One region of the Streptomyces sp. Ag109_G2-15 genome, then DNA from elsewhere that is predicted to be linked to it. Evidence: riboswitches for the same ligand, from Rfam matches in the RefSeq annotation. Region 1 holds a riboswitch; each other region holds the start of a gene.
The links. A riboswitch is a leader RNA that binds a small molecule or an ion and turns the genes downstream of it on or off. The one in region 1 is predicted to bind cobalamin.
Positions count from the first base shown of each region.

Region 2: another riboswitch for cobalamin. It lies ahead of CRP49_RS25030 (cobalamin biosynthesis protein); the one in region 1 lies ahead of CRP49_RS06180 (ribonucleoside-diphosphate reductase subunit alpha).
Region 3: another riboswitch for cobalamin. It lies ahead of metE (5-methyltetrahydropteroyltriglutamate--homocysteine S-methyltransferase); the one in region 1 lies ahead of CRP49_RS06180 (ribonucleoside-diphosphate reductase subunit alpha).
Region 4: another riboswitch for cobalamin. It lies ahead of CRP49_RS38740 (CbtB-domain containing protein); the one in region 1 lies ahead of CRP49_RS06180 (ribonucleoside-diphosphate reductase subunit alpha).

Region 1 is NZ_OCNI01000001.1:1,444,621-1,451,631, reverse strand. Features, by position in the region: gene CRP49_RS06180 (ribonucleoside-diphosphate reductase subunit alpha) at 1-2,251, opposite strand, end outside; cobalamin riboswitch at 2,376-2,513, opposite strand; gene CRP49_RS06175 (NACHT domain-containing protein) at 2,752-6,378, shown strand; gene mctP (monocarboxylate uptake permease MctP) at 6,454-7,011, opposite strand, start outside.
Region 2 is NZ_OCNI01000001.1:5,568,817-5,575,827, forward strand. Features, by position in the region: gene cobN (cobaltochelatase subunit CobN) at 1-175, opposite strand, end outside; gene CRP49_RS25025 (cobyric acid synthase) at 172-1,680, opposite strand; gene CRP49_RS25030 (cobalamin biosynthesis protein) at 1,677-2,621, opposite strand; cobalamin riboswitch at 2,721-2,863, opposite strand; gene CRP49_RS25035 (hypothetical protein) at 3,069-3,560, shown strand; gene CRP49_RS25040 (hypothetical protein) at 3,847-4,074, opposite strand; gene CRP49_RS25045 (inorganic phosphate transporter) at 4,102-5,364, opposite strand; gene CRP49_RS25050 (lysozyme) at 5,507-6,268, opposite strand; gene CRP49_RS25055 (class II aldolase/adducin family protein) at 6,457-7,011, shown strand, end outside.
Region 3 is NZ_OCNI01000002.1:488,898-495,908, reverse strand. Features, by position in the region: gene metE (5-methyltetrahydropteroyltriglutamate--homocysteine S-methyltransferase) at 1-1,762, opposite strand, end outside; cobalamin riboswitch at 1,908-2,130, opposite strand; gene CRP49_RS38715 (IclR family transcriptional regulator) at 2,252-3,046, opposite strand; gene CRP49_RS38710 (bifunctional sugar phosphate isomerase/epimerase/4-hydroxyphenylpyruvate dioxygenase family protein) at 3,444-5,222, shown strand; gene CRP49_RS47275 (hypothetical protein) at 5,281-5,427, opposite strand; gene CRP49_RS38705 (MFS transporter) at 5,498-6,805, opposite strand.
Region 4 is NZ_OCNI01000002.1:496,364-503,374, reverse strand. Features, by position in the region: gene CRP49_RS38765 (rhodanese-like domain-containing protein) at 1-281, shown strand, start outside; gene CRP49_RS38760 (sulfite exporter TauE/SafE family protein) at 278-1,024, shown strand; gene CRP49_RS38755 (metal-sensitive transcriptional regulator) at 1,061-1,348, opposite strand; gene CRP49_RS38750 (rhodanese-like domain-containing protein) at 1,431-2,018, shown strand; gene CRP49_RS38745 (MMPL family transporter) at 2,281-4,467, shown strand; cobalamin riboswitch at 4,585-4,727, shown strand; gene CRP49_RS38740 (CbtB-domain containing protein) at 4,764-4,985, shown strand; gene CRP49_RS38735 (CbtA family protein) at 5,007-5,759, shown strand; gene CRP49_RS38730 (hypothetical protein) at 5,852-6,205, shown strand; gene CRP49_RS38725 (histidine phosphatase family protein) at 6,212-6,790, opposite strand; gene metE (5-methyltetrahydropteroyltriglutamate--homocysteine S-methyltransferase) at 6,919-7,011, opposite strand, start outside.

The DNA.
Region 1 (7,011 bases):
GGCGGGAGCGCAGGTAGTACGTCGTCTTCAGGCCCTGCTTCCAGGCGTACGCGTACATCGAGGAGAGCTTGCCGATGGTCGGCGTCTCCAGGAACAGGTTCAGGGACTGCGACTGGTCCAGGAACGGGGTGCGGGCCGCGGCCATGTCGATCAGGCCGCGCTGCGGGATCTCCCACGCCGTGCGGTACAGCGCCCGGACGTCGGCCGGGATCCACGCGAAGTCCTGCACCGAACCGTTGGACTCGCGCAGCGCCTCACGGGTGCGCGCGTCCCAGACACCGAGGTCCTTGAGGTCCTGCACCAGGTACGAGTTGACCTGCAGGAACTCACCGGACAGCGTCTCGCGCTTGAACAGGTTGGAGACCTGCGGCTCGATGCACTCGTACACGCCCGCGATGGAGGCGATGGTGGCGGTCGGCGCGATCGCGAGGAGGAGCGAGTTGCGCATGCCGACCGCGGCGATCCGCTCGCGCAGGGCCGCCCAGCGCTCCGGCCAGGTCAGCTCGGCGTCGTAGTGGTCGGGGTGCAGAACGCCCTTGGCCGTACGGGTCTTCTCCCAGGCCGGCAGCGGGCCGTTGCGCTCGGCCAGGTCGGCGGAGGCCTCGTACGCGGCGAGCATGATCCGCTCGGCGACACGGGTGGACAGGGCCTTGGCCTCGGCGGAGTCGAAGGGCAGGCGCAGCTTGAAGAAGACGTCCTGCAGACCCATCGCGCCCAGGCCCACCGGACGCCACTTGGCGTTGGAGCGGCCCGCCTGCTCGGTCGGGTAGAAGTTGATGTCGACCACACGGTCGAGGAAGGTGACGGCCGTGCGGACCGTCTCGTCCAGGCGCTCCCAGTCGATGTCCCCGTCGCGCACGAAGGCACCGAGGTTGACCGAACCCAGGTTGCAGACCGCCGTCTCGCCGTCGTCGGTGACCTCCAGGATCTCCGTGCAGAGGTTGGAGGAGTGGACGGTGTGGCCCGGCTCGGCCGTCTGGTTGGCGGTGCGGTTGGCGGCGTCCTTGAAGGTCATCCAGCCGTTGCCGGTCTGCGCGAGGGTGCGCATCATGCGGCCGTACAGGTCGCGGGCCGGGATGGTCTTCTTCGCGAGCCCGTCCGCCTCCGCCTTGCGGTAGGCCGCGTCGAACTCCGCGCCCCAGAGGTCGACCAGTTCCGGCACGTCCGCCGGGGAGAACAGCGACCACTGCTCGTCGGCGTTGACCCGGCGCATGAACTCGTCCGGGATCCAGTGGGCGAGGTTGAGGTTGTGCGTACGGCGGGCGTCCTCACCGGTGTTGTCCCGCAGCTCCAGGAACTCCTCGATGTCGGAGTGCCAGGTCTCCAGGTACACCGCGGCCGCGCCCTTGCGCCGGCCGCCCTGGTTCACGGCCGCCACCGAGGCGTCCAGGGTCTTCAGGAACGGGACGATGCCGTTGGAGTGCCCGTTGGTGCCGCGGATCAGCGAACCGCGGCTGCGGATCCGGGAGTACGACAGACCGATGCCGCCGGCGTGCTTGGAGAGGCGGGCGACCTGGTGGTAGCGGTCGTAGATGGAGTCCAGCTCGTCCAGTGGCGAGTCGAGGAGGTAGCAGGACGACATCTGGGGGTGCCGCGTGCCGGAGTTGAAGAGCGTGGGGGAGGAGGGCAGGTAGTCGAGACGGCTCATGAGCCCGTAGAGCGCCGCTACTTCGTCGACGGACCGGGTGGTGTCGTCCTCGGCCAGACCGCTCGCGACCCGCAGCATGAAGTGCTGGGGCGTCTCGAGCACCCGACGGGTGATCGGGTGCCGGAGCAGATAGCGGCTGTGCAGGGTGCGCAGGCCGAAGTAGCCGAAGCGGTCGTCGCCGGCCGCGTCGATCAGCGTGTCGAGACGCTCGGCGTGCAGTCGTACGAACTCCGCCGTGCGGTCGGCGACCAGGCCCTCGCGGTGGCCCACGGCGACGGACCCGGTGAAGGACGTCACGCCCTGCGAGGCGGCCTCGGCGCGGATCGAGATGGTCAGCAGCCGGGCGGCCAGCCGGGAGTAGGCGGGGTCCTCGGAGATGAGGCCCGCGGCCGCCTCCGTGGCCAGCTCGCGCAACTCCGCCTCGTCGGCCCGGGCGGAGCGGCCCCGCAGCGCGGCCGCGGCGACCCGGCCGGGGTCGGCGTCGGGGAGGTCGGCGGTCAGCTCGGTCAGGGTCCGCAGCAACGCGGCACCGGGACCGTCGGTCTCCACCGGGGCTGCGGTCGCCTGGACGGCTGAAGCCGGGTCGGCTGGCGCGATGGTCACGTGGGGCTCTCCCTCGCTCGGCACGGGGCCTGGCGGAGGGCAGGGGGCAGCACGAGCGCGCACGGCGTCGCGTCCACCGGCCCACTCCACGAGGCCCGGACGTCTGAAGGCACCCGGACCGGACGGCCGGGCGCGCGCTGCCGACAGGTCCTCGGACTGAACAGGCGTGCGGATGCACGCAAGTACACCGTTGCGGGACAGTTCCGGATTCGCACCGGATTCCCCTGCGGCGACAGCGAGGACGAGCATACATCTAGTGCCGGGTCGTGGTGTCACCCCCAGATGTTGTGTCTGTTGCGTGTTGCGGTGGCTTCAGACGGTCAACTCGTGGGTGAGGAGAGTGAGGTCGGCCAGGCGGGAGAGGGGATTCCGGTCCCGCTCGGGTGTGCGGACCGGGGCAGCCGGGTTGCGGGGGCAGCCGTGAGTGATTCCATGGAAGTAGGTGCCGACACCGGCGGGGGTCCTCCGTCCCGAGCCAGCTCTGGGGAGGAGAGCGCACCATGCCGAAGGTCGTCCGTCATCCGCCGGGCAAGGAGCGACCGCCCAACGCACCCATGGCGACACTTCCGTTGAGGGGACTCGGGCGACGGGTCAGACGGGTGTACCTGAGGCGCTGGCACGCCCTGACTGTCCGGTGGGAGGCCCGCCAGGACACCACCCGGCCCAAGAAGTGGCGCAGATGGTTCTCCTACACCAACGCCGTCAGGGTCGTGTGGGCCCTCGCCGCGCTCGCGCTCCTCGCCTGGTTCGTGGAGGGCGTGTACCTCTCGCTCTCGCCGCACAGGAACGAGAAGAACTGGGTCGAGAAATGGATAGCGAGCCCGGGGTTCGACGGCATCTCCCGCGTCCTCGGTCCCGTCCTCGCCGCCTCGCTCGCCGCCGCGTTCTTCCTGTTCGCCTGGTACAGCTGGACCAAGCGCCGCTATCTCGCGAAGGCGCGCCGGCGTCCGCAGGACCTGGTCGTCACCGCCGGGCCGGACATCGCCGAGATCGTCGGCCGGGAGGAGGTCGCCCAGGTCATCGCCCAGCGGCTGCGCGAGCGCGACACCCGCCGCCCGTATCTGCTCGTCGGCGGGATGGGCGTGGGCAAGACCGCCGTCCTGGTGCGGCTCACCGAGATGCTGGCCGCGCAGGGTGCCGTCCCCGTCCCGATCCGGCTGCGCGACGCCACCGGCCCCGACCTGGACTTCGAGCGCATGGCCCAGAAGCGATTCGCCGAGGAGGCGCCCCAGGGCGTCCTGGCGCGCGCCAAGACCGAGCGGGTCTGGCAGCAGCTGCTCGCCGACGACAAGGTGGTCGTCATCGCCGACGGCCTGGAGGAGGCCGTACTCGACGAGGGCCTGCGGGAGGACCGGGACAACATCATCCGCAGGGCCATCGAGCGCGCCCACGGGGAGCGGCTGCCCCTCGTCATCGCCTCCCGGCCGCACAGCCCGCTGGAGAGCACCCCCGCCGCCATCGTGGAGCTGGAACCGCTCAGCGAGGAGGAGGCGCTGCACTTCGTCGAGGCACGCGTGCCGGAGACGGACGAGCGCCGCGTCGACTGGATCGTGGAGACGGCGGAGGTGACCGAGTCCCCCATCTACCTGCAGATCGCCCGGGAGCTGCACCACCACGGCGACCTGGAGCGGGACCGCCGCGACGACCCGCGGCGCCTGGACTCCCGCAGCAGGGACCGCGGCCAACTGCGACTGTGGCTGCTGGAGACCTGGGAGAACTCCCTGCTGGAGGGCCGGCTGCGCGCGGACGTGGCGCTGGAGCCGAGGGAGCGGCGGGACGCCCTGGAGGTGGTCTCCGCCCTGGCCTGTGTGGGACTCCTCCAGGACACGCTGGAGGTCGGCTTCAGGGAGCTGCTGGACAGGGACGTCCACCCCGGCCGGGTCCGGCGGGTGCGGGCCATCGCCGAGCACCTGTGGGAGCAGCGGGACTACGACCGCTACGGCAAGCGCGGCAACGTCTTCTCCGAGTGGCACCGGGAACGGATCTGGAGCCTCCTGTGCGCCGGTATGAGCGATGAGGTGAGCAGAAGGCTGCGGGAGGGGAACCTGGGCCAGTGCCGTGCCGTCCTCGCCCGCTTCGCGAGCCATGCCGACAAACTGAGGCTGGTGGAGGGCTTCGAGCAGAAGGTCCGCTTCCCGCACAGCACCCTCCAGGCCTACTTCGGCTACCGCATGCTCTACCGCCTGGGGGAGCGCGGCGCCGGAGAGCTGGTCGAGCGGGCGCTGCAACCTCCGGGTCCCAGCAGGGAGTTGCTCATCGCCCTGGTGCTGCTGTCCCGCCGGCGGGCGGCGGACCGGTCCGCGAAGGGCGGCAGCGTGACCGCCGAGCTGAAGAAGTGGGAGGAGGAGTTCCGGCGGCAGGCTCCCGTGCGGGGGCGGCCGCTGGCCCACCGGCTGCTGACCGCCGCCGACCGCCGCCCGGCCGACCCGAAGGCGCTCGACCTGTACACGGCGGCCCTGGAGGTCGAGAGCGTGGAGGACGACCCGAGACTGCTCCGCACCATCGTCCGTACGGTGCACCACCGGTGGCGGGGCTTCAAGGGCGACCGGCGCACCCTGGAGGAGGCGAAACTGGGGCTGCTCAAGCAGCTCGGCACGGCGCTGCGGGCCACCTCCCGCAGGATCGACACCACGCCGCTCTACGAGGAACTCTTCGAGATGGGCAAGGAGGAGCCCGCGTACTCCATCCGCCTGGCGGCCGCCCAGGAGTTCGGCAACGGCGGCAATGACGCGTTCGCCGTGGTCCGCCAATGGATCAGCAAGCACACCGACCCCGTGCGGGAGTACAACGACAAGGTCCACGACCTGAAGGCCCGCAAGAGGCAGCTGTGCGAGGAGTGGGCGGCGGAGATCCAGCAGGTGAGAACCGCCCGCGTCGCGTCACGGACCCGGGACCGGCTCGTCGAGCAGCTGACCCGCCGCCGGGAGGCGTTCAACCGGCAGTACCAGCAGAAACGTGTCGTTCTGCTGCGGGAGTTCGTGATGCGGGCCTGGATGATCCCCATGCTGCTGGGCTCCGTCGAGGAGAACCACCGCGACGAGGCCCGGGATCGTCTCACCAAGTGGCTGCGCCACCTCGACCCGCGGCAGACCGGCGGCACCCCCGATCTGCCCCTCGCGCTGGAGACCGCCCTGGCCCAGGGCTTCAAGTACGCGGCCAACCGGCGCAAACGCCACCCGCACACCTATCCGGGCGCCCGCGCCGACCTGATCCGGCAGGCGGAGACCGTACTGCGGCAGAGCCGCTGCTGGTACGCGCAGCTCAACCTGCTCCAGGCGCTGTGCCTGTGGGAACTGCCGGACAGCGGCACGCGCCGGGGGCAGGACGGCCGGCTCGGCGCCGAGCCGGAGAACGACGGGCAGGCGCCGTCCGAGCCGTCCGGAGCGGTCCGCGGGCTGACCGCCGTACAGACCGTGGAACGCTGGCTGTCGATGGCGGGTACGGCCCACCACGCACCCGCCCGGGCCGGTCCCGACGGCGCCTCGGCCCGGGTGCGGCTGCATCCGTTCGTCGCCGAGGCCGGAGATCTGGTGGCCCTCGCCCTGGAGACCAGGCGGCCCGAGCGCTTCGTCTGGATCGACGAGAAGGGCGTTGCCGACAACATCGGCTCCCGCACCACCGCCGCGCAGGGCCACCGCAAGCACCACCTGTGGATCCCGCCCTCGGTCGGCTGGCGCACCCTGGACGGGCGGGCCCAGCGTCTCGTCGCCGACGTGCTGGTGATGCTGAACCTCATCGAACGCGACGGGATCCCCGACGAGGTCGAGGAGCGCCTGGCCCGTGTCGAGCAGCCCGGCATGCCCCTGCCGCCCTGCATCTGCCGGGACCGGGGGGCACTGCGGCCCGCCATGAAGGCCGGTACCGCACGGTCGCCCGCGCCGGGCACCACCTGCCTGCCCGACTGCAAGTTCCAGCTGTGCCCCTACCCTCCGCGCGGCTCGGTGCCCCGGGGCGAGATCCGTGAGCCGTTCTGCCGCCAGCAGCAGGCCCTGCTGCCCGGACGCTTCCGGCGCCGGTTCCCCCGAGGCGTGGCGACCCTGCACCGCAAGACGCCCGGCTGGGTCGGCATGCGCGTGGGCGACCTGGACACCTTCTGGGACGAGATGGCCGGGCGCACGCGCGACTAGGGGGTGTCTTCTGGATCATGCCGACCCGAGAAGACACCCCCTGGAAGGCCGCCCGTGCGCCCGGCCGGGGTTTCGTCAGTGTGCCGACCCCGCCGTGGCCGGCGGCAGCTCCACCTCCACGCCCGGGTCGCCCGCGTCCGCCGTGTAGTCCTCCGGGCGGGTCTCGTCGAGGCCCTCGGGTGCCTTCACGGCCTTCAGGACGAAGGTCAGGACCACCGTGACGACGACGTTCAGGACGAAGGCCGTGAGGCCGATGTAGCCGATCTCGCCGATGCCGGGGATCTCCTTGGCGCTGCCGCCGAAGTGCTTCTGCGTCGGCGAGGCCACCCCGTACGCGGCGAACGTGCCGTACACCATGCCGACCGCCCAGCCGGCGAGCAGCGCCCAGCGGTGGAACCAGCGGGTGAACAGGCCGCCGACCAGGGCCGGGAAGGTCTGCAGGATCCAGATGCCGCCCAGCAGCTGGAAGTTGATGGCGACCGTCTTGTCCATCGTCAGGACGAAGACCAGCGCGCCCACCTTCACCAGCAGCGACACGAGCTTGGAGACGCGGGTCTCCTGCTCGGCCGTGGCGTCGGGGTTGATGAAGTCCTTGTAGATGTTGCGGGTGAAGAGGTTCGCCGCCGCGATGGA
Region 2 (7,011 bases), 4.1 Mb from region 1:
AGGCCCGCTTGCCACCGAGCAGTCGTACGACGGCGATGTCCGCGCCTTCGAGCAGCGCGGGCAGCTCGCTCTCGACCTCCACACGGGTCGGGTTGCCGATCCGGTAGGAGGCGCCGGAGGCCCGGGCCGCCAGCAGATCGGTGTCGGCGGTCGACAACAACAACACTGTGCTCATGCGGGCGCTCCCGGTGGAATGAAAGGCAGTCCTTGCGGCGCGCCCGACTCGATGAGCCGCCAGAGCGCGTCCGTGTCCGCGTGCTGTTCGATCAGGTCGCCGAGCCGGTCGAGCTGCTCCTCGCGCAGCGCGGCGAACGAGGTGTCGGGGGCCGGCACGAAGCGGCGCCCCGCGGCGGCCGCCACCTCGCGCAGGAAGGCCCGCCGGAAACCGTCCGACTCCAGGGAGCCGTGCCAGTGCGTGCCCCAGGTCTGGCCGACCCGGCAGCCGTCCAAGAAGGGTTCTCCTCCCCCTATGGAGGCGACCCCGTGATGGATCTCGTACCCCTCGACGTGCTCGCCGAGGGCCTCGCCCACGGGCCGGGTGAGGGTCTTCTCGCGGGCGAACCGCACCCGGACCGGGAGAACCCCCAGGCCCTCGACCTGCCCGGCGCGCGATTCGACCTCGTCCTCGATCTGCTCGCCGAGGATCTGGAAGCCACCGCAGATGCCGAGGACCGGCTGCCCGTCGTGGGCCCTTCTGACGATGGCCTCCGCGAGCCCGCGCTCCCGCAACCACTCCAGCGCCCGGACCGTCCCCCGGGTCCCCGGGATCACGACCAGGTCGGCATCGGCCAGCTCCTCGGGCCGGTCCACGAACCGCACCACGACACCCGGTTCGGCGGCCAGCGCGTCCACGTCGGTGAAGTTGGACATGAGCGGGACCGCGCAGACGGCGACGCGCAGGACGTCCTCGCCGACGGGCGGGGCGGTGTTCGACTCCCGCACGGTCCCGCGCAGGGACACCCGCAGCCCGTCCTCCTCGTCGATGCCGAGCCCGTGCCGGAAGGGCAGGACGCCGTACGTGTGCCGTCCGGTCAGCCCGTGCAGCATGTCGAGCCCCGGCTCCAGCAGGCTGACATCGCCGCGGAACTTGTTGACCAGGAACCCGGCGACCAGCTCCTGGTCCTCGGGCGAGAGCAGCGCGACGGTCCCGAAGAAGGAGGCGAAGACGCCCCCGCGGTCGATGTCACCCACGACGAGCACCGGCAGCCGCGCGTTCCGCGCGATCCCCATGTTCACGATGTCGGTCCGCCGCAGATTGATCTCGGCCGGGCTCCCCGCCCCCTCACAGATCACCGCGTCATACGTGCCCCGCAACTCGGCGAGACAGTCCAACACCGTGCCGAGGAGCCGCTGCTGGCGCCCCCCGTGATACCCGCGCGCGCTCAGCTCACCGACCGGCTTCCCGAGCAGCACCACCTGGCTGCTCTGCTCACCGCCGGGCTTGAGCAGCACGGGGTTCATCAGCGCGGTCGGCTCGACGCGACAGGCCTGGGCCTGCATGGCCTGAGCCCGCCCGATCTCGGCACCCTCCTGGGTCACGAACGAGTTGAGGGACATGTTCTGCGCCTTGAAGGGCGCGACCTTGACGCCCTGGCGCACCAGCCACCGGCAGATCCCGGCCGTCACGACGCTCTTGCCGGCGTCGGAGGTGGTGCCGGCGACGAGGAGACCACCGTTCACTTCGCACGTCCCTTCACGAGTCGGCGCGCGGCGACCGTGACGCCGAGCGCGAGCAGGCCGACCCGGCGGGAGAGCCGTACGGCCCGGTCGATGTCGGTGACCCGGACGGCCCGCCCGGTGTCCCCGTTGAGCACGGGCCGGTGTTCGACGCGCCCGCCGTAGGAGAGCGTCCCGCCCAGCCGCACACCGAGGGCACCCGCGAACGAGGCCTCGACGGGACCGGCGTTGGGGCTCGGGTGCCTGCGGGCGTCGGCCTTCCAGGCGCGCAGGGCACCCCGCGGGTCGGGCCCGGCCACGGCGGCCAGCACGGCGGTCAGCCGAGCCCCCGGCCACCCGGTGACGTCGTCCAGCCGGGCGGAGGCCCAGCCGTAGCGCCGGTAGCGGGCCGACTTGTGCCCCACCATCGCGTCCAGGGTGTTGACGGCCCGGAACCCGAGCAGCCCGGGCACCCCACCCACGGCACCCCACACCAGGGCCCCCACGACGGCGTCGGAGGTGTTCTCGGCGACGGACTCCACGACGGCCCGCGCGATCCCGTCGGCATCCAGCGCCTGCGGATCCCGCCCGCACAGATGCGGCAGCCGCACCCGGGCCGCCTCGACATCCCCGGCCTCCAGGGCGCGCCCGATGGTCCGCGCCTCCCGGGCGAGCGAAGTGCCCCCGACGACAGCCCAGGTGGCGGCACCGGCCAACGCCACGGAAGCGAGGGGGGAGCGGCGCACGGCCCGCTCGGCCACGGCCCCCAGCGCGACGGCACCTCCGGCGCACACGACGGTGTGCAGCGCCCCCCAGCCACGGTGGTCGCGCCACAACACCCGCTCCACGGCCGCGGCAGCCCGCCCGAACGCGGCGACCGGATGCCCGCGGCGCGGATCGCCGAGAAGCAGGTCGCCGATGAGGCCGGCGGCGGCGCCGTACGCGTAGCAGCGATCGGCACCCATCGGCTCAGCCGGCCGTGGGGGCAGGCAGGGCCCGGTTACTGAACCTCAATCGGCAGCCGCGCATGGCGATATGTCCTCACTCAGGGTGTCCGCGCCCTGGTTCGACGAGACCGGCGGTGAGAGTTCCTGGCTCCCGGGGTTTTCTTCCCCGGTGACAGTGGCGGGACCGCGCCGGATTCGCACCGGCTTCCTCTCCTGCCGCCGTACATGGCCTGGGCAGTCCACCACGCACCCGGAAGGGCCGTCAACTTGCCTTTGACCTGGGACGCCGGACTGTGCTGAGGCCCACATCGCCAGCACGGCGGGCGGTGAGGGTGGACCGGGTTGCGGTGAATTCCCCTCCGTCGGGCGGCATTCGGGAATCCCGCTTGTCCTCACGGACGGTGACCGCCTGCAAGAGCGCGTACGTCTCATACGGGATGCAACGGGCGTGGGAGGGGACACACGGTGGCGTACGTGGGCGAGATGCTGCTGGACGACGGCCAGGCCGTACTGCTGGAGGTGGCGGGCGAGCGTCCCGGCGGGGTGCAGCGGGTCTCACGGGGCGGCACGGCGGCCGGTGTGGCGGCGGAGACCCTCCAGCAGGCAATCGCAGTGGCGCGGGGTTCCACGGAGGCGCACTTCACGGTGAACATGCAGTGGTCGAATGGGGATGGATCCGACGGACGTTGGGGATCCGGGGTCAGCTGGGGCGTCGAGTCCAGGCAGGGGGAGCTGCTCGACGTCGGGTGGGTCCTGCCGCATGACCTGGTGACGGGGCGGGACCTCCTCGAATTCCGTGTCCACCCGACGTGGGACGCCCACGCCGATGGGCCGTTGGGCAACGTGCGGGCCATGGCGCACGCAAGCGGCACCACCGCTGCTGTGCTTCAGGACGACTCGGACGGTCCTGTCCATTCAAGATGCGAACCGAGTTGGGCCCTCTGCCGGAGCCTGTGACGGACGAGTCGGACGTGTCTGCCGCGCTGTTCCGGTCGGACGGAACTTTCGCTGCGGCGCAGACGGGGTCTACACGGCTACACCGACGCGGGCACCCTGACCTACCCCCTCGCCCACCTCACCCAAGGCCCCATCCAGCCCCTGTGCGGCTACTTGGGCCCCCATCCACCGAACGTGACGAAGTCCCAGCCGTCGCTCAGCATTCCCCCGGAAGCCGACATGACTCCGCCCTGCCGAGGCCACCGGTAGATGGCCCCGACAGGGCGGACAACGCGTGGATCAGCCGTCAGGGCTTCGCCACGATCAAGTAAATCCCGTAAGCCACCGCAGCCGCACAAGCCGCGAAGCACACGTACGCACCAGTCACCGCCAGCGCCGCGGACCCACCCTGCGCCACCGCCTTCTCGCGGCGCGACAGGCCGTTGACGCCGAGGGTGAACAGGGCCACCAGGCCCACCGTGAACGCGAGGCTGACGCCGAAGACGGAGCCGAGGGCCGCCCAGTCGATCTTCATGGGGATGCTTCCTTCGGTACTGGGCGGTCAGACCGCGGCGGCCGGCGGAGCCGCCGGAGCCGGGTCGGTGGCGGTGGCGGCGGTCACGGCCGGAGCCGGGATCGTGGCCGACAGGTCATCGGCGACGGTGCCCGCGGGCGGCGGGGTCACCGCGGCGATGGCGGTGGTCACCACGCCGGCCGGCTCCGTCGTGTCGGCGACCACGTTGGTGTGGTCGACGACCTCGCGACGGGAGATCTTCCAGATCGTGGCGCTGGCGCCGACCAGGAAGACGGCGACGACCGCGGTGCCCCAGTCACCCAGGTCCGTGACGGACTCGGCGCCCGCGCCGACCAGCGCGGCGGCCGGCAGGGTCAGCGCCCAGGCGATGAACATGCGGGTCGCGGTGGACCAGCGGACCACACCGCCCTTGCGGCCCAGGCCCGCACCCATCACCGAGCCGGAGACGACGTGGGTGGTGGAGAGGGAGAAGCCGAGGTGGGAGGAGGCCAGGATGGCCGTGGCCGCGCTGGTCTGGGCGGCGAAGCCCTGTCGCGGCTCGAGGTCGGTCAGGCCCTTGCCCATGGTGCGGATGATGCGCCAGCCGCCGATGTAGGTGCCGAGCGCGATGGCCAGACCCGCGGAGAGGATGACCCAGGTGGGAGGGTTGGAGCCGGGGGAGATGGCGCCGCCCGCGATGAGGGCGAGGGTGATGATGCCCATCGTCTTCTGCGCGTCGTTGGTGCCGTGGGCGAGGGAGACCAGACCGGCGGAGGCGATCTGCCCGGCGCGGTAGCCCTTGCGGGTGGCCTCGCCGTCGGCCTTGCCGCCGATGCCGTACGAGAACCGGGTGGCGAGCATCGCCGCGAGGCCGGCCACGATCGGGGCGGCCACCGCCGGGAGCAGCACCTTGGTGACCAGCATGTCTCCGTGGACGGCGCCGAAGCCGGCGGAGGCGACGGTGGCGCCGACCAGACCGCCCATCAGGGCGTGGGAGGAACTGGACGGCAGTCCGACGAGCCAGGTCAGCAGGTTCCAGAGGATCGCGCCGGTGAGAGCGGCGAAGATGACCTCGGGACGGATGCCGTTCTCATCTACGAGACCCTTGGAGATCGTGTTGGCGACCTCCACGGAGAGGAAAGCGCCTACAAGGTTGAGGGCGGCGGACATGGCCACCGCGACCTTGGGCTTGAGCGCACCGGTCGAGATGGTCGTGGCCATCGCGTTGGCGGTGTCGTGAAAACCGTTCGTGAAATCGAACGCGAGTGCGGTTACCACCACAATCGCGAGGATCAGCGAGAAGTTTTCCATTTACCCAGGCAATCGTTCGAGGTCATTGGCTGTTGGACCGTAGGCAACCTGGGTGAACGGAAGGTGAACTGAGACAGGCGTCAGGGTGTCGTCAAGGGAAGGTTGGAATGCCGTTCGGATCCACGCCCCAGGCGCCCCTTGGCTACCAGCCCCGTGCGAAGGCCCGCAGTCGGCTCGGCGGCCCGTTGAAGAGATTCTGGTCACCCGGCAGACCGCCCTCGGTGCCGAACTGCCAGAAGGTCCAGCGCGCCCAGCCGCCCGGCAGCGATCCCGGGTCCGAGGTGCCGTGCCGGGCGATCCACAGCGGGTGGTCCGCGGCGAACGCGCGGCTGTCGCCGGTGCAGGCCTGCCACCAGTGGGCGGTGGTGTAGATGACCGGGCGCCGGCCGGTCCCCGACTCGACCTCGTCACTGAAGGACCGGATCCAGTCGACCATCCGCTTCCAGCCCAGCCCGTAGCACTTGTGCTCGTCGTCGTACGGGTTGTACTCGATGTCGAGCGCGGGCGGCAGTGTCCAGCCGTCCGCCCGCCAGTCCCCGCCGTGCTGCACGAAGTACGCGGCCTGCTCGGCGCCCGAGGACCTGTCCGGCCGCGCGAAGTGGTACGCGCCACGGATCAGGCCCGCCCGGCGGGCGCCGTCGTACTGCCGGTCGAAGTAGGGGTTGCGGTAGGTCGTGGACTCGGTCGCCTTGATGTAGGTGAACCGTGCGCCGTCCGACCGGGCGGCGGGGAAGTCGACGTGCTTCTGGTGGGACGACACGTCGTGCCCTCTGAGCGGGCCGGCGGCGGACGCCGGGGACCCGGCGGCCGCGGCCTGGGCGCCCGCGAGGGCGAGTGCCGCGGTGGCGGCCGCGAGAACGACCGCGCGGCGACGGGCGCGGGAAGCGAGGCGAGCACGAGGCATGTGTCCCCCTGGAGTGGCGGTGGAACGTCGTCCAGCGAGTAAGAACGATCATTGAATGCCTGATGATCACTTGAAGCATGATGATTTCGGGTGTTTTGCGGGCATCTTCACCCGTTCGGCCGTACGGGTTCCGGCCCGAAGCACGCCGACGGACCGCTCCGTGACGGGCCGGCTGGCAGGATCGCGGCATGGCTGAACAGCGGCGGGAAGCGGAAGAGGAAGCGGAAGCGGCGCGCGTGTGGGCGGCGCTGGTCGCCACGGCGCGGCGAACGGTAACCGACGGTCTGGTCGTCGGCACCTCGGGCAATGTCTCGGCACGCGTCGGGGACCTCGTGCTGGTCACCCCGTCGGGCGTGCCCTACGACCGGCTGGCCCCGGACGACATCACCGGCGTCGACCTCGACGGGCGGCAGGTGCTCGGCACGCTCGGGCCGACCAGCGAACTGCCCATGCACCTCGCCGTCTACAACACCACAGACGCCCGCGCCGTCGTGCACACCCACGCCGTGCACGCCACGGCCGTCTCCACCCTCGTGACCGAGCTGCCCCCGATCCACTACATGGCCGGCGCCCTCGGCGGCCGCGTCCGCGTCGCCCCCTACGCGACCTACGGCACCGACGAGCTGGCCGCCCACATGCTCGACGCCCTCGCCGACCGCTCCGGCTGCCTCCTGCGGAACCACGGCACGATCACCTACGGCTCCACCCTCGACCAGGCCTACGACCGCACCGCCCAGCTGGAG
Region 3 (7,011 bases), on a different contig from region 1:
TCTCGGCGAGCGGCTGGTCGTCACGGACGAACGACCAGGCGAGCATGGTGACCGGGCCGGTGAGCATGCCCTTGACCGGGCGGTCGGTGAGGGACTGGGCGTACGACGTCCAGCGCACCGTCATCGGTTCGGGGCGGGAGATGTCGCCGGCCAGGATCGGCGGGCGTACGCAGCGGGTGCCGTAGGACTGGACCCAGCCGTGCTGGGTGGCGAGGTAGCCGGTGAGCTGTTCGGCGAAGTACTGGACCATGTCGTTGCGTTCGGCCTCGCCGTGCACCAGGACGTCCAGGCCGGCCTGCTCCTGGAAGGCGATCACCTCCTGGATCTCGGCCCGGATGCGCTCCTCGTAGCCTGCCGTGTCGATCCGTCCCGCACGCAGGTCGGCCCGCGCGGTGCGCAGGTCACCGGTCTGCGGGAAGGAGCCGATGGTCGTCGTGGGCAGCAACGGCAGACGCAGATGGGCGCGCTGGGCCGCGGCCCGCTCCGGGTACGGCTGACGGCGGCGGGCGTCCGCGGCGGTGACGGCGGCGGTGCGGGCGCGGACGGCCGGGTCGCGGGTGATGGCGGAGGCTGCCCGGGAGGCGAGGTCGGCGCGGTTGGCGGACAGTTCGGCGGCGATGGCGTCCGGGCCGTGGGAGAGCCCGCGGGCCAGGGTGGCGATCTCGGCGGTCTTCTGCCGGGCGAAGGCGAGCCAGCGCCGGATCTGCGGTGCGATGTCCCGCTCCGCCGAGGCGTCGAGGGGGACGTGCAGCAGCGAGCAGGAGGCCGACACATCGACCTGGTCGGCCAGACCGAGCAGGGTGCCGAGGGTGGCCAGCGACTTCTCGAGGTCGTTGACCCAGACGTTGCGGCCGTTGACGACCCCCGCGACCAGGCGCTTGCCGGGCAGCCCGCCGACGGCCGCGAGCGCGTCCAGGTTGGCGGCCGCGGCCTCGGTGAAGTCCAGGCCGAGTCCGTCCACCGGCGCCTTGGCCAACAGCGGCAGGGCCGCACCGAGCCGGCCGAAGTAGGAGGCGACCAGCAGCCTGGGCCGGTCGGTGAGGGCGCCGAGGGCACGGTAGGCGCGGGCCGCGGCGCTCAGTTCGGCCGGAGTACGGTCCTCGACCAGGGCGGGCTCGTCCAGCTGCACCCACTCCGCACCGGCCGCGCGCAGGTCGGCGAGGACCTCGGCGTACACCGGCAGCAGCCGGTCGAGGAGGGTGAGCGGGTCGAAGCCGGGAGCCACGCCGGGCGCGGGCTTGGCGAGCAGGAGGTAGGTGACGGGGCCGACGAGCACCGGCCGGGCCGTGAGCCCCAGGGCGCCGGCCTCCGTGTGCTCGGCGACCTGCTTGGCCGAGTGAGCCGTGAACACCGTGTCCGGGCCCAGTTCCGGGACCAGGTAGTGGTAGTTCGTGTCGAACCACTTGGTCATCTCCAGCGGCGCCGCGTCCTGGGTGCCGCGGGCCATGGCGAAGTACCCGTCGAGCGGATCGGCGGCGACGGCGGCCCGGTGCCGGTCGGGGATCGCGCCGACCATGACGGTGGTGTCGAGTACGTGGTCGTAGTACGAGAAGTCGCCGGTCGGCACCTCGTCGATGCCGGCCTCGGCGAGCCGCCGCCAGGTGGTGCGGCGCAGTTCGGCGGCGGTGGCCCGCAGGGCGTCCGCGGTGACGCGGCCCGTCCAGTAGCCCTCGATCGCCTTCTTCAGTTCCCGGTGCTGTCCCTGGCGGGGGTAGCCGTACACGGTGGCCCGTGCTGCCGCGGCTGCGGGCTTGGTGGTCACGGAGATCTCCTTCGCGAGACTGATCCCTGAGATCCCGGGGACGGGACGAGAGCGCGAAGGGGCGACGGACCGGACGGCAGCGGCCGCCCGCTCGGTGTGTACGCCGACCCGCCCTCGAGGTCACCGGGATGTCCGCGCACGAGTGCTTCGCACGCGGGCAGTTGGCAGGTCTTCGGACTCGCGGGCACGCCCTCACCAAGGAGGACACCTACTGGCCGTCGCTTCCCAGACCCTGTTCGTGGGCCCAGTGCGTATGACGGCGGTCGTTCCCGCTCACCGCTGCGGGGCAGTCCCGGATTCCCACCGGGTTCCCTCTTACGACGCATCCCGCCTGGCTGACGGGGCGAACCAGCTGCACCGGCAAGCCTAGAGGGTGGCGTGCGCCGCCGGAACCACAGGTGTACGAACTCGGCCTGCGCCAGGCGGGGTAACGCATTCCTGAGGGACTGTCGGCGCCCCCGTGTGACTCTCCCGCGGGAGCCCGCCGGCTCAGCCCTCGCTGCCCAGTGGGTGGGTGAAGCCCTGGTCGGAGATGAGGCGGGCGCCCTGGGTGAGTTCTGTGGCGAAGCGCTCGACGGCCTCGTAGGGGAAGCGGTGGCTGGGGCCGCTCAGGGAGAGGGACGCGACGACCCGGCCGGTGCGGCCGGTCACGGGCACCGCCACGGCGGTCAGCCCCTCGTCCCACTCGCTGCTGCTGACCGCGTAGCCCCGCTCGGCCGCCTCGGCCGCCCAGGTCCGCAGCTGATCGGTGTACGCCTCACCGCGGGGGGAGGCGGCGGCCACGCGCTGTAGCAGCGCCTCGGGGGCGTCGCGCAGGAGGATCTTGGAGGAGGCGCCGGCCCACAGGGGCTGCTCGTCGCCGACGTCGACGACATGACGCAGCGGGTGCGGGCTCTCCTCGTGGGCGACGCAGATGCGGTGGACGTCACGCGCGACGAAGAGGTTGACGGTCTCGCCGAGCCGGTCGGCCAGGTCGCGCATGACCTTACGGGTCTCCTGGGGCACTTCCCACTGGCTGCGGGCGAGATAGGCCCAGCGCCACAGCGCCGGCCCCGCAGTGTAGCCGGCCGGGTGCGACCACAGCAGACCGCTCTCCTCCAGGGTCTGCACCAGCCGCAGCGCGGTGGTCTTCGCCAGCCCGGTCGCCTCGGTGATCTCCCGCAGCGTGATCACGGGCCGTTGCTCGCTGAGCAGGTTGAGGATGTCGAAGGCCCGCCGGACACTGCGCACCCCGGTGGGCTGCTGATCCCGGTCGCCCCCCGCCGGCGTCTCTTCCTCGCTCACCTGCTGCCTCCCCGCTGTGGCCGACCCGTCTCCGCGCCGCGCCCACCCGTCCATGACACCCCCGACCGTAGTCCGCTGCGCGGACCAGGGAAACCGCAGAGCCGGGGCCATCCTGTCGCGGCCCTTGACGGCTCCGTAGCTCACCCCTGAGGTACCGCTGAGCGGTCTGTCAGATCCGTACCGTGGACCTGGCGATTCAAGGCTGCAGTGGCCCGCCGTGGCGCTCTGGCCACCCCCCCCGGTCGAGACTGGGCTCGATGCGCCCTTGTCCAGAAGACCCCTGCCTGATTACTGTGACCGCACAGCGGAACGAATGAACCGTCTAGTGGTCAGCTTGGAGTTTCAGTGAAAGCAGCAGGGCGGGCCGGGGAGACCTGGATCGGCGTGGGTGGCGGCCATGCGTAAGTCGATCGCCACCGTCTGCCTCAGCGGCACCCTGACCGAGAAGCTCACCGCCGCCGCGCGCGCCGGCTTCGACGGCGTCGAGATCTTCGAGAACGACCTGCTCGCGAGCCCCCTGGCGCCTGAGGAGGTCGCCGCCCGCACCGCGGACCTGGGCCTGTCCATCGACCTCTACCAGCCGATGCGGGACATCGAGGCCGTGTCCGCCGACGAGTTCGCCCGCAATCTCCGTCGCGCCCGGCACAAGTTCGACCTGATGACACGGCTCGGCGTGGACACCGTCCTCGTCTGTTCCAACGTCTCCCCGCAGACGGTGGACGACGACGCGCTCGCCGCGGAGCAGCTGAGTCAACTGGCGGGTCTGGCCCAGGAGTTCGGCATCCGCGTCGCCTACGAGGCGCTCGCCTGGGGGCGGCACGTGAACACGTACGACCATGCCTGGCGCATCGTCGAGACCGCGGGCCACCCGGCGCTGGGCACCTGCCTGGACAGCTTCCACATCCTCTCCCGCGGCTCGGACCCCAAGGGCATCGAGGGCATCCCCGGCGAGAAGATCTTCTTCCTCCAGCTGGCCGACGCCCCCCTGCTCGCCATGGACGTCCTGCAGTGGAGCCGCCACTACCGCTGCTTCCCCGGTCAGGGCGGCTTCGACGTCGCCGGGCTCGTCCGGCACGTGCTCGCCACCGGCTACCAGGGGCCGCTGTCGCTGGAGGTCTTCAACGACGTGTTCCGCCAGGCGGACGCGGGCCGCACGGCCGTGGACGGTCTGCGGTCCCTGCTCGCTCTTGAGGAGAGCGCCGGCGTGTCCGCCCTGCCGGCCCCGGCCGCACCCTCCGGAGTGGCCTTCGCCGAACTCGCCGCAGGCGACCCCCAGCCCATCGGCGAACTGCTGGCCGCACTCGGCTTCACCCGCACCGGCCGGCACCGCGGAAAGCCCGTCGACCTGTGGGAGCAGGGCGAGGCCCGCGTCCTGGTCAACGCCGGAGCCGCCACGCGCCGCGCCGGCACCAGGCTGGCCGCCATCGGTCTGGAGTCACCGGATCCGCAGGCCGCCGCCCGCCGCGCCGAGGCCCTGCTCGCCCCCACCTTGCCCCGACGCCGGGCCGAGCAGGACGTCCCCCTGGAGTCGGTGGTGGCACCCGACGGCACCGAAGTGCTGTTCTGCGCCACCCGTCGACCTCAACTCCCCAGCTGGACGGATGACTTCGAGCACCGGGCGGCGAGCCGGTCCACCGGCGTCACCGGCATCGACCATCTCGCGCTCACCCAACCCTGGCACCACTTCGACGAGGCGGTGCTCTTCCACCGCGCCGTGCTGGGCCTCAGCCCGCACGACACCGTCGAACTCGCCGACCCCTACGGCCTCTTCCGCAGCCGCGCCCTGTCCGCCCCGCCCGACGGACCACGGCTGGTCCTCAACCTCGCCCCGAGCCCGACGGACGAGACCGGCACCCGGGCTCAGCACGTGGCCTTCGCCGTCGACGACATCGTCGCGGCGGTGCGCCGCTTCCGCGCGGCGGGCGCCAACCTGCTGCGGGTACCCGCCAATTACTACGACGATCTGCGGGCGCGGTACGAGTTTCCCGAGGGCGAGTGGGAGACGTACCGCGAACTCGGCATCCTCTACGACCGGGACGAGCACGGCGGCGAGTTCCGGCACTGCTACACGGAGACGGTCGGCCACGTCTTCTTCGAGTTCGTGCAGCGGTCCGGCGGCTACCGCGGCTACGGCGCCGCCAACGCCCCCATACGCCTCGCCGCCCAACGGAGATAGCCCCTCGGGCGGCGAGGGCCCTGGGTTCAGCATGCTGCCCTGGGTGCTGGGCGGGGGCCTAGGGGAGGTCCTTCACGACCTCTGCTTGCGTGGTGGCCCGGGCGGGGGTCGCGACCCCCGCGGCGGTGAGGACGACCACGGCCGCGGCGGCTGCGGCCAGGGCCCGCCGGAAGCGTCCTGCGGGTAACCGGGTGCGCGGGAACATCGTGCCGACTCCTTGTCGAGTGGGGGGAATTGAGTGGGGGCATACCGAGCAGGGGATCCAGGGCCGGACGTCAGCCTTTCGAGGGGCTCGCGCCGGCTGCGAGGCGAACGGTCGCCGGGGCACCGCTCCGGCCGATCCGCCGGGCGAGCGGCACGAGGGCGATGGCGACCGCGCCCACCAGCCCGGCGAGGGCGAACGTCGTGAAGCCCCAGCTCTCGTTGCCGCTGTCGGCCAACGCACCGATCAGCCAGGGGCCCACGACGGCGCCGGTGCGGCCGACACCGGTGACCCAGCCCAGGCCCGCCGCACGCTCGCTGCCGCGATAGACGGTGTCGGTGGCGGCGTAGACCATGACCTGCGCGCTGAACAGCCACACACCGGTGACGGCGACCACGGCGTACGTGGCGCCCAGCGGGAGATGTGCCTTGAGCAGCAGCGCTCCGGCGGCCGTCAGCACGAACCAGACCGCCGACACCCGGACCGCGCCGAACCGGTCGGCGGTGCGGCCCGCGATCAGCAGGCCGACGATGCCGCCCGCGTTGATGACGAGCAGGAAGCTGACGGAGGAGTTCAGGCCGTAGCCGGAGGCACGCATCATCTGCGGCAGCCAGGTGCTCACGCCGTAGACCAGCAGCAGACCGCAGAAGGAGGCCAGCCACAGCAGGGGAGTCGCCCAGCGCGAGTCGGGGCGGAACAGCGCGCGCACGGCGGCCAGACGGCCCCTGGCCCCGGCGGCCGGCGCGGCGACGGCGGTGGGCCGGGGGAGCCCGTAGCGGTCCGCGACGGCGTCGGCCCGCTCCCGCTCACCGCGCGCCAGCAGTACGCCGGGCGACTCGGGCAGCAGGGCGAGTAGCAGCGGCACGGCGACCACGGCCGGCAGGACGCCCGCCCAGAACACCCAGCGCCAGCCCGCCGCCGGGGCCAGGGTCAGGCCGAGGCCGGTCGCCGCCATGCCGCCCGCGTGGTACGAGGTCATCAGCAGGCCGGTGGTCAGGGCGGCCCGGCGCGGCGGTGCGAACTCCATGACCAAGGCCAGACAGAGCGGCATGAGCCCGCCGAGACCGAGACCGGAGACGAACCGGCCGACCCCGAACGGGCCGATGCCCCCGGCCAGGGCGCAGATCGCCGAGCCGACGGAGAAGAGCGACACGCTCGCGACGAGCATCAGCCGGCGGCCGAGCCAGTCGGTGAGGTTTCCGGCCGTGAGCGCGCCGATGAGCATGCCGAAGGTGGTCCAGCTGCCGATGGTGCCCGCGTCGGCCGGGGTCAGGCCGAGACCGGAGTCGTCGAGCATGTGCGGCATCACGGCGCCGTAGATGTTGACGTCCATGCCGTCGAAGAAGACGGCGAGCCAGCACAGGGCGACGACCGGGAACACCGTGCGGAGCGTGTGTGGGGGACGAGGTGCGGGGGATGTGGGGGAGGGGGTCATCTTCGTCCTCGGAGATGAATGGGCTCGGGAACAGGAGCGGCCTGTTCGCCAGGTGAAATTTGGTTCACTTTGAGCTGGCCATGAGTCTCGGGTCGGGACGGGCGAGTGTCAATGGTCGTGCGTCAGGTACGGATCCCCGTGGGACGCGGAGC
Region 4 (7,011 bases), on a different contig from region 1:
TGCTGGACGTCCGCGAACCCCACGAATGGCAGGCGGGGCACGCACCACGCGCCGTGCACCTGCCGCTGTCGGCGCTGGCCGCCGGGGCCGGGCTGCCCGCGGGCGCGCAGGCGGGTCCGATCGTCGTGATCTGCCGCTCGGGGAACCGCTCCCGGCGGGCGGCCGATCTGCTCGCCGCGCGCGGTACCGAGGCTGTGGACGTGATCGGCGGCATGCGGGACTGGGCCGCGGCGGGACTGCCCGTGGTGGACTCGCGGGGCGGGAACGGGACCGTCGCGTGAGCGCTGTCGTACTCGCCCTGGCCGCCGGGGCCGTCATCGGCCTGGCGCTCGGCGCGCTCGGGGGCGGTGGCAGCGTCCTGGCCGTCCCCGCGCTGATCTACCTGCTCGGCTTCACCCCGGTCGCGGCCACCACCGCCAGCCTCGTCATCGTCACCGTCACCTCGGCCACGGCGCTGTCCGCGCACGCCCGGGACGGCCATGTGCGGTGGCGGACCGGGCTGTTGTTCGCCGCGGCCGGGATTGTCCCCGCGATGCTCGGCGGTGCGCTCGCCGGACGAGTGCCCGGCGCCGCCCTGACGGCCGCCTTCGCCGTGGTGGCGGGAACGGCCGCGGTGCGGATGCTACGACCCCGTGCCGCGTCGGACACCGCGGTGCCGGTGCGACCGGACCGGGCGGCGGCCGCGGGTGCCGGGCTCGGCGCGGTGACCGGCGTCCTCGGCGTCGGCGGCGGCTTCCTCGCCGTACCCGCACTGGTGAGCGTGCTCGGCCTGCGGATGCGCGACGCGGTGGGCACCAGCCTGCTGGTGATCACCGCCAACTCCCTGGCCGCGCTGGCGATGCGGGCCGGTACGGCCGACGGTCTCGACTGGGCTGCCATCGGGCCCTTCGCCGGGGCCGCGGTGCTCGCTGCGTGGGACGGGAAGCGGCTCGCGGCGAAGGTCTCCGGGCGCGCGCTGCAGCGGACCTTCGCCCTGGTACTGCTGGCCGTGGCCGCGTTCATGATGATCGAGGCGGTGGTGTGATGCGCCGACGCCCACAGTCGCGCGCCGGCCCGCCTCTCACGCCAGCGACAGGAAGAGCTTCTCCAGACGGGCCCGCATCTGCTCCGGGTCCTCGCCGTTCTTACGGCCGGACTCCATGTCGGTGATGCACTGCTGAAGGCCGGTGGCGATGATCGCGAAACCGGCACGATCGAGCGCCCGTGACGCGGCGGCGAGCTGCGTGACGACCTCCTCGCAGTCGCGCCCCTCCTCGATCATCCGGATCACGCCGGAGATCTGGCCCTGCGCGCGGCGCAGCCGGTTCAGGACGGACTTCAGCTCCGCACCCGCGAGTTCCAGTTCCACGATCACTCCTCGAAAAATACCCCTAGGGGTACTGTACGTCCCGGTACGGGACGGCGTCGAACACCTAAGGATCACACCTGCCATGACCGCCCCCCTCGCCCCCGTCACCCTGCGCACCGACCAGGCCCGCACTCGGCTGCACGAGCTGACCGTCATCGACGTACGCACCCCCGGCGAGTACACCTCGGGTCACCTGCCCGGCGCCCTCAACGTCCCCCTGGACCGGATCCGGCGCGCCCTGCCCGAGATCCGGCACGCCGCCGAGCGCGGCGAGGTCCTGGTCGTGTGCGCCTCCGGAGCCCGCTCCGAGAACGCCTGCGGGCTGCTCGCGGAGCAGGGCATCCCCGCCGCCACCCTGGCCGGGGGCACCAGCGCCTGGGCCGCGGCAGGCCACGACCTGGAGCAGCCCGCTGCCCGCGGCACCCGGGCCGGCTGGAGCATGGAGCGGCAGGTCCGGTTCACGGCGGGGGCGCTGGTCCTGGTGGGGATCGTCCTCGGGCTGCTCCTGCACCCGGCCTTCCAGATCCTGTCGGCGGGCGTCGCGGGCGGTCTGGTCTTCTCGGCGCTCACCGACACCTGTGGCATGGCGATCCTGCTCGGCAAGCTGCCGCACAACCGTCCCGGCGCGGCCGACTTCGACGCGGCACTCAGTGCTCTCCGCAGTCGCTGACCTAGGACCGCAAGATGCTCCAACGCCCGCCAGTCAGACGGGAGTTCACTCCTCAAACGGCGAGTGAACAGCCATGACTGAAAAGAGAAGGGTTTTTGGCGGCCGGACGGCACACGATGGAATGATCGCGGTGTGCGGTCACTACGATCGCATCTGAAGACAACCATTCGACCGGCCCGAGAGCGACGGCTGGTCGGGGTCGCCGATGCCAGGGTCCGCTCCCCGGGCTGCGGTGATCTTCCTGCCCAGGAGGACCTTCCGCATGTTCCGACGCATTGGGAATGCCGTCGTCCGTCATCCCGTCTGGACGATCGTGGCATGGCTCATCGCGGCGGTGGCGATCGTCGCCACCGCGCCGAGCCTGCCCTCGAACAGCGACGAGAGCAGTTTCCTGCCCAAAAGTTACGAGTCGATCAAAGCGGCGGATCTGCAGGAGAGGGCGTTCCCCAGCGCCTTCACTCCGTCCGCGATCGCGCTGTACCAGCGCACCGACGGCGGCAAGCTCACCGCCGCCGACAAGCAGGACATCGCCCGGATCACTTCAGAACTGGGCAAGAAGCACATCGACCAGGTGCAGAAGGTCGTCCCCGGCCTGCCGTCCAAGGACGGCAGGTATGACCTGACCCTGGTGCAGATGGACAGCAAGAACGCCGGTCAGCCCAAACAGGCCGACGCGGCCAAGGTGTTGCGCGAGGACGTCAAGGACCTGGCCAAGGGCACGCACCTCGACGTCAAGCTCGGCGGCTCCGCCGCGCAGGTCCTCGACCAGCAGGACTCCTCCCAGCGCGGCCAGGCGCTGATCGGCATCGGGACTTTCCTGATCATCCTGGTGACCCTGCTGATCATCTTCCGTGCGCCGATCCTGGCGATCCTGCCCCTGGTCCTGATCGGTCTGGTGTCCGCCGTGGCCAACGGGCTGATCGCCTACGCCACCAAGCTGTTCGACCTGCAGGCCAACAGCTCGATCTCGTCGATCCTGATCGTCGTGCTCTTCGGCGTCGGCACGGACTACTTCCTCTTCCTGATGTTCCGCTACCGCGAGCGCCTGCGCGCCGGCGACGAGCCGAAACAGGCCATGGTCAACGCGGTCGACCGGGTCGGCGAGGCCATCGCCTCGGCCGCCGGAGCGGTCATCATCGCCTTCCTCGCGCTGGTGCTGTCCACGCTCGGCTTCCTCAAGCAGATGGGCCCGGCGCTCGCCATCGCGGTCGCCGCCACCCTGGTCGCGGGCCTGACCCTGATCCCGGCCGTGGTCTCGCTCATCGGACCGAAGGTCTTCTGGCCCTCCAAGTCCTGGCAGCGGGAGCCGGAGAACGCCCGGTTCGCCGCCCTCGGCCGGGGCGTGCAGCGCCGCCCGGCGCTGACCGCCGCGGTGTCCGGCCTCGTCCTGGTCGCCCTCTCGCTGGGCACCCTCGGCTTCAACGCCACGTTCGACCTGGCGGCGGGCTCCATGCCCAAGACCAAGGAGTCCATGGTCGTCCAGGACGAGATGCAGAAGGCGTACTCGGCGGGCGCCGCCGCACCCACCGACGTCTACCTGTCGAGCACCGACGGCAAGCCGCTGGACAAGGCCGCCTTCGACACGTACGCGCGGAAGCTCGGCGCCGTGGACGGCGTCGCGAGCGCGCGCATGACCCAGGTGAACAAGGGCGGTACCACCGCGGACTTCACCGTCACGCTCAAGTACGAGGCCTCGACGGACAAGGCGATCGACGTCGTGGGCGAGGTGCGCGACGTCGCGCACTCCGACGCCCCCGGCGGCACGGAGGCCGTCGTCGGCGGCATGTCCTCGATCTACAAGGACATCAAGACCGCGGTCAACCACGACTACCGGACGGTCTTCCCCGTCGCCGCCCTCCTCATCATGGTCATCCTGGGGCTGCTGCTGCGCAGTGTGGTCGCCCCCTGGTACCTGATGGCCTCGGTGGGCCTCGGCTTCGGTGCCACCCTCGGCGCCACGGTCTGGATCTTCCAGGAGGGACAGGGACACTCGGGTCTGATGTTCATGCTCCCGGTGATCATGTACCTGTTCGTGGTCGCCATCGGCACCGACTACAACATCCTCATGATCGCCCGGCTCCGCGAGGAGGCCCGCGAGGGCCGCGAGCCGCGCGAGGCGGCCGGCATGGCGCTCCGGCACGCCGGGCCGACCGTGGCGGCGGCCGGCTTCATCCTGGCGGCGACCTTCGCCACGATGATGCTGGCGGGCAACGCGCTGCTGACGGAGATGGGTTTCGCGGTCTCCTTCGGCATCGCGGTCGCGGCCTTCGTGATGGCGATGTTCTTCACGCCGAGCCTCACCGCGCTGATCGGCCACGCCGCGTGGTGGCCGGGCCACGGTGACCGGGCGCAGGGAGCGCCCGTCGGCGCCGGGTCTCCTGACGCCGGTTCGGTCCCCGGCCAGAACCGGGACACGGTCGCGCCCGATCCGTCGGGCCGCCGCGGCTGACGGCAGTGTGACGGGGCAGGTCTGCCGGGCCGCACGGCCCGGCAGACCGCACCCCGGCCTCGCCGTGACGGCCGACGCGAGAGGAAGATCACGACGGACCACGCGGTCTTGGCCATGCACGCGCCACGCGGTACGGTCTGTCCGATATCGACGACGGCGAGACGGAAGCCGGTGGGAATCCGGCACGGTCGCGCCACTGTATGCGGAACACCCCTTGGGGACCCGTGAGTCAGACCCGTGGCCGTCGTCATGTGCACCACCGAGATGGGACGCGAACTCCCAGAGGAGGTCCTGCCATGGCGCAGACCGTCGCCCAGCCGACAGCCACCACCCCCGCCGTTCCCGCCACGCTGCCGCTCAAGGCAATCGCACCCTGGGCGGTCTTCTTCGGCATCCTGATGCTCGTCCTGCTCTACTTCGTCGGCGCCGAGCAGGGCGCCACCTCCGTGTTCAACGGCACGGACGTCCACGAGTGGGTGCACGACGCCCGCCACCTGCTCGGGTTCCCCTGCCACTGACGCGAGGGACACCGCGCACCCATGAACTCCACAACGGTAAGAAACCTCCTCGTGCGAGGCATGCTCGCCGGCCTCGCCGCCGGCGTACTCGCCCTGGTCGTCGCCTACTTCCTCGGTGAGCCGAGCGTCGACAACGCGATCAGCTTCGAGGACGCCCACTCCCACGAGCACGAGATGGAGGTCGTCTCCCGCTCCCTGCAGTCCACCGCGGGCCTGGCCACCGGTGTCCTCGTCTACGGGGTCGCCTTCGGCGGCATCGCGGCGCTCGCCTTCTGCGTCGCGCTCGGCCGCGTCGGCCGCTTCGGCCCGCGGGCGACCGCGCTGCTGCTGTCCGGCTGCGCACTGCTCGCCGTCTACGTCGTCCCGTTCCTGAAGTACCCGGCCAACCCGCCGTCGGTCGGCGACCCCGACACCATCGGCAAGCGGACGACCCTGTACTTCCTGATGATGCTGCTCGGCGTGCTCCTGGCGGTCGCCGCCACCATCCTGGGCAAGCGCCTCGTACCCACCCTGGGCACCTGGTACGCGACCGTCCTCGCGGTCGCCGCCTTCGCCGTCGCGATCGGCCTGGCCTACGCCTTCCTGCCGGCCGTCAACGAGGTGCCGAAGGACTTCCCGGCCACCCTGCTGTGGCGGTTCCGCCTCTCCGCACTGGCCATCCAGGCCGTTCTGTGGGGCGGATTCGGCCTGCTCTTCGGCGAGTTGGCCGAGCGGCAGCTGAACCCGAAGCCCGCGACCGCCGAGTCCGGGCGGAGAGTTCCCGCCACGCACTGATCCCTTCAGGACACGAGAGGGCCCTCCGGAACCGTCCGGGGGCCCTCTCGCGTTTCCCGGACACCGGAGGAGGCGACGAGCGGAGGAGCCGAGTGGCCAGACAACGTCCCGAACCGCGCCACATCACTCTCGGCGGACGTGAGGCGGTCGCCCTGACCGTGGAGGAGTACGCACAACTCATCGCCAGCCGACGCCAGATCGGCGGCCAGAGCGCGCGGGTACGGGTGCTCGCCCAGCAGGTCAAGCGGACCGAGAGACTCCTCGAAGAACTCGAAGCCCTGGTCGGGGGCCCAACGGCGGCCTGCCGTACGGCGGATGAGGGCGCGGGCCGACAGGCGGCGGCCGACTGCCACGGCCACCACGACACGACCGGGGACACGGACACCGACTGCCTGCGGTGCGCGATCGCGGCACTGCTGCGCCGCCATCGGGACGCGACCGCCTGACCGCCGTCAGTCGCCCGGCCCGGCGAGGACGTGTCCGAGCCGCACGTTCCAGCGCCCGGAGCGGCCGGTGACCTCCGTCGCCGTGAGCGGCGGGACGTCGACGCGCCAGAACGCCGCCTCGGGCGCGCCCAACGCGTGCACCACCACGGCCCGTACGACCTCCGGCTCCACCACGGCGATCGTCCTGCCGTCCACCGCACCACTCGTGTCCAGCCAGCGCGCGAGCCGGGCACACAGCTCCCGTACCGACTCCCCGCCATGCGGTGCGGCACCCGGATCGGCCAGCCAGCCGGCCACCGATTCCGGCTCTACGGCACCGACGTCGTCCAGCGTCCGCCCCCGCCACCGGCCCACGTCCAGGCCCGAGAGTTCCGGCTGCGGAGAGGCGTCGAGGCCGAGCGCCGAGGCTGTCTCCCGGCAGCGCACGCTGGGAGAGACGAGGACACGCACCGCGGCGGGCAGCGACCCGGCCGCCGACCTGGCCCGCGCCGCCGCGCTGTCCTCGATCGAGTCGCCGTCGTCGAAGCGGGCCCGCCGCAGCGACGGCGTGGTCGCCGGTGAGATGAGAGTGACACGGCTGGTCACGCGGCTGCTCCTCTGCTTCCGCCGCGGGGCGGGGTGTTCCGGACTGGCTGCGTACGACGGTACGGGCATGCCGGGCAGCCGCGCAGGCCGCCCCGGTCGGTTCGACCGGGGCGCGCCCGGCTCGGTGGCTAGATCTCCCTGCGCACGGTCCGCGCCGCAGCCACCAGGTTCTCCAGACTGGCCCGTACCTCGGGCCAGCCACGCGTCTTGAGACCACAGTC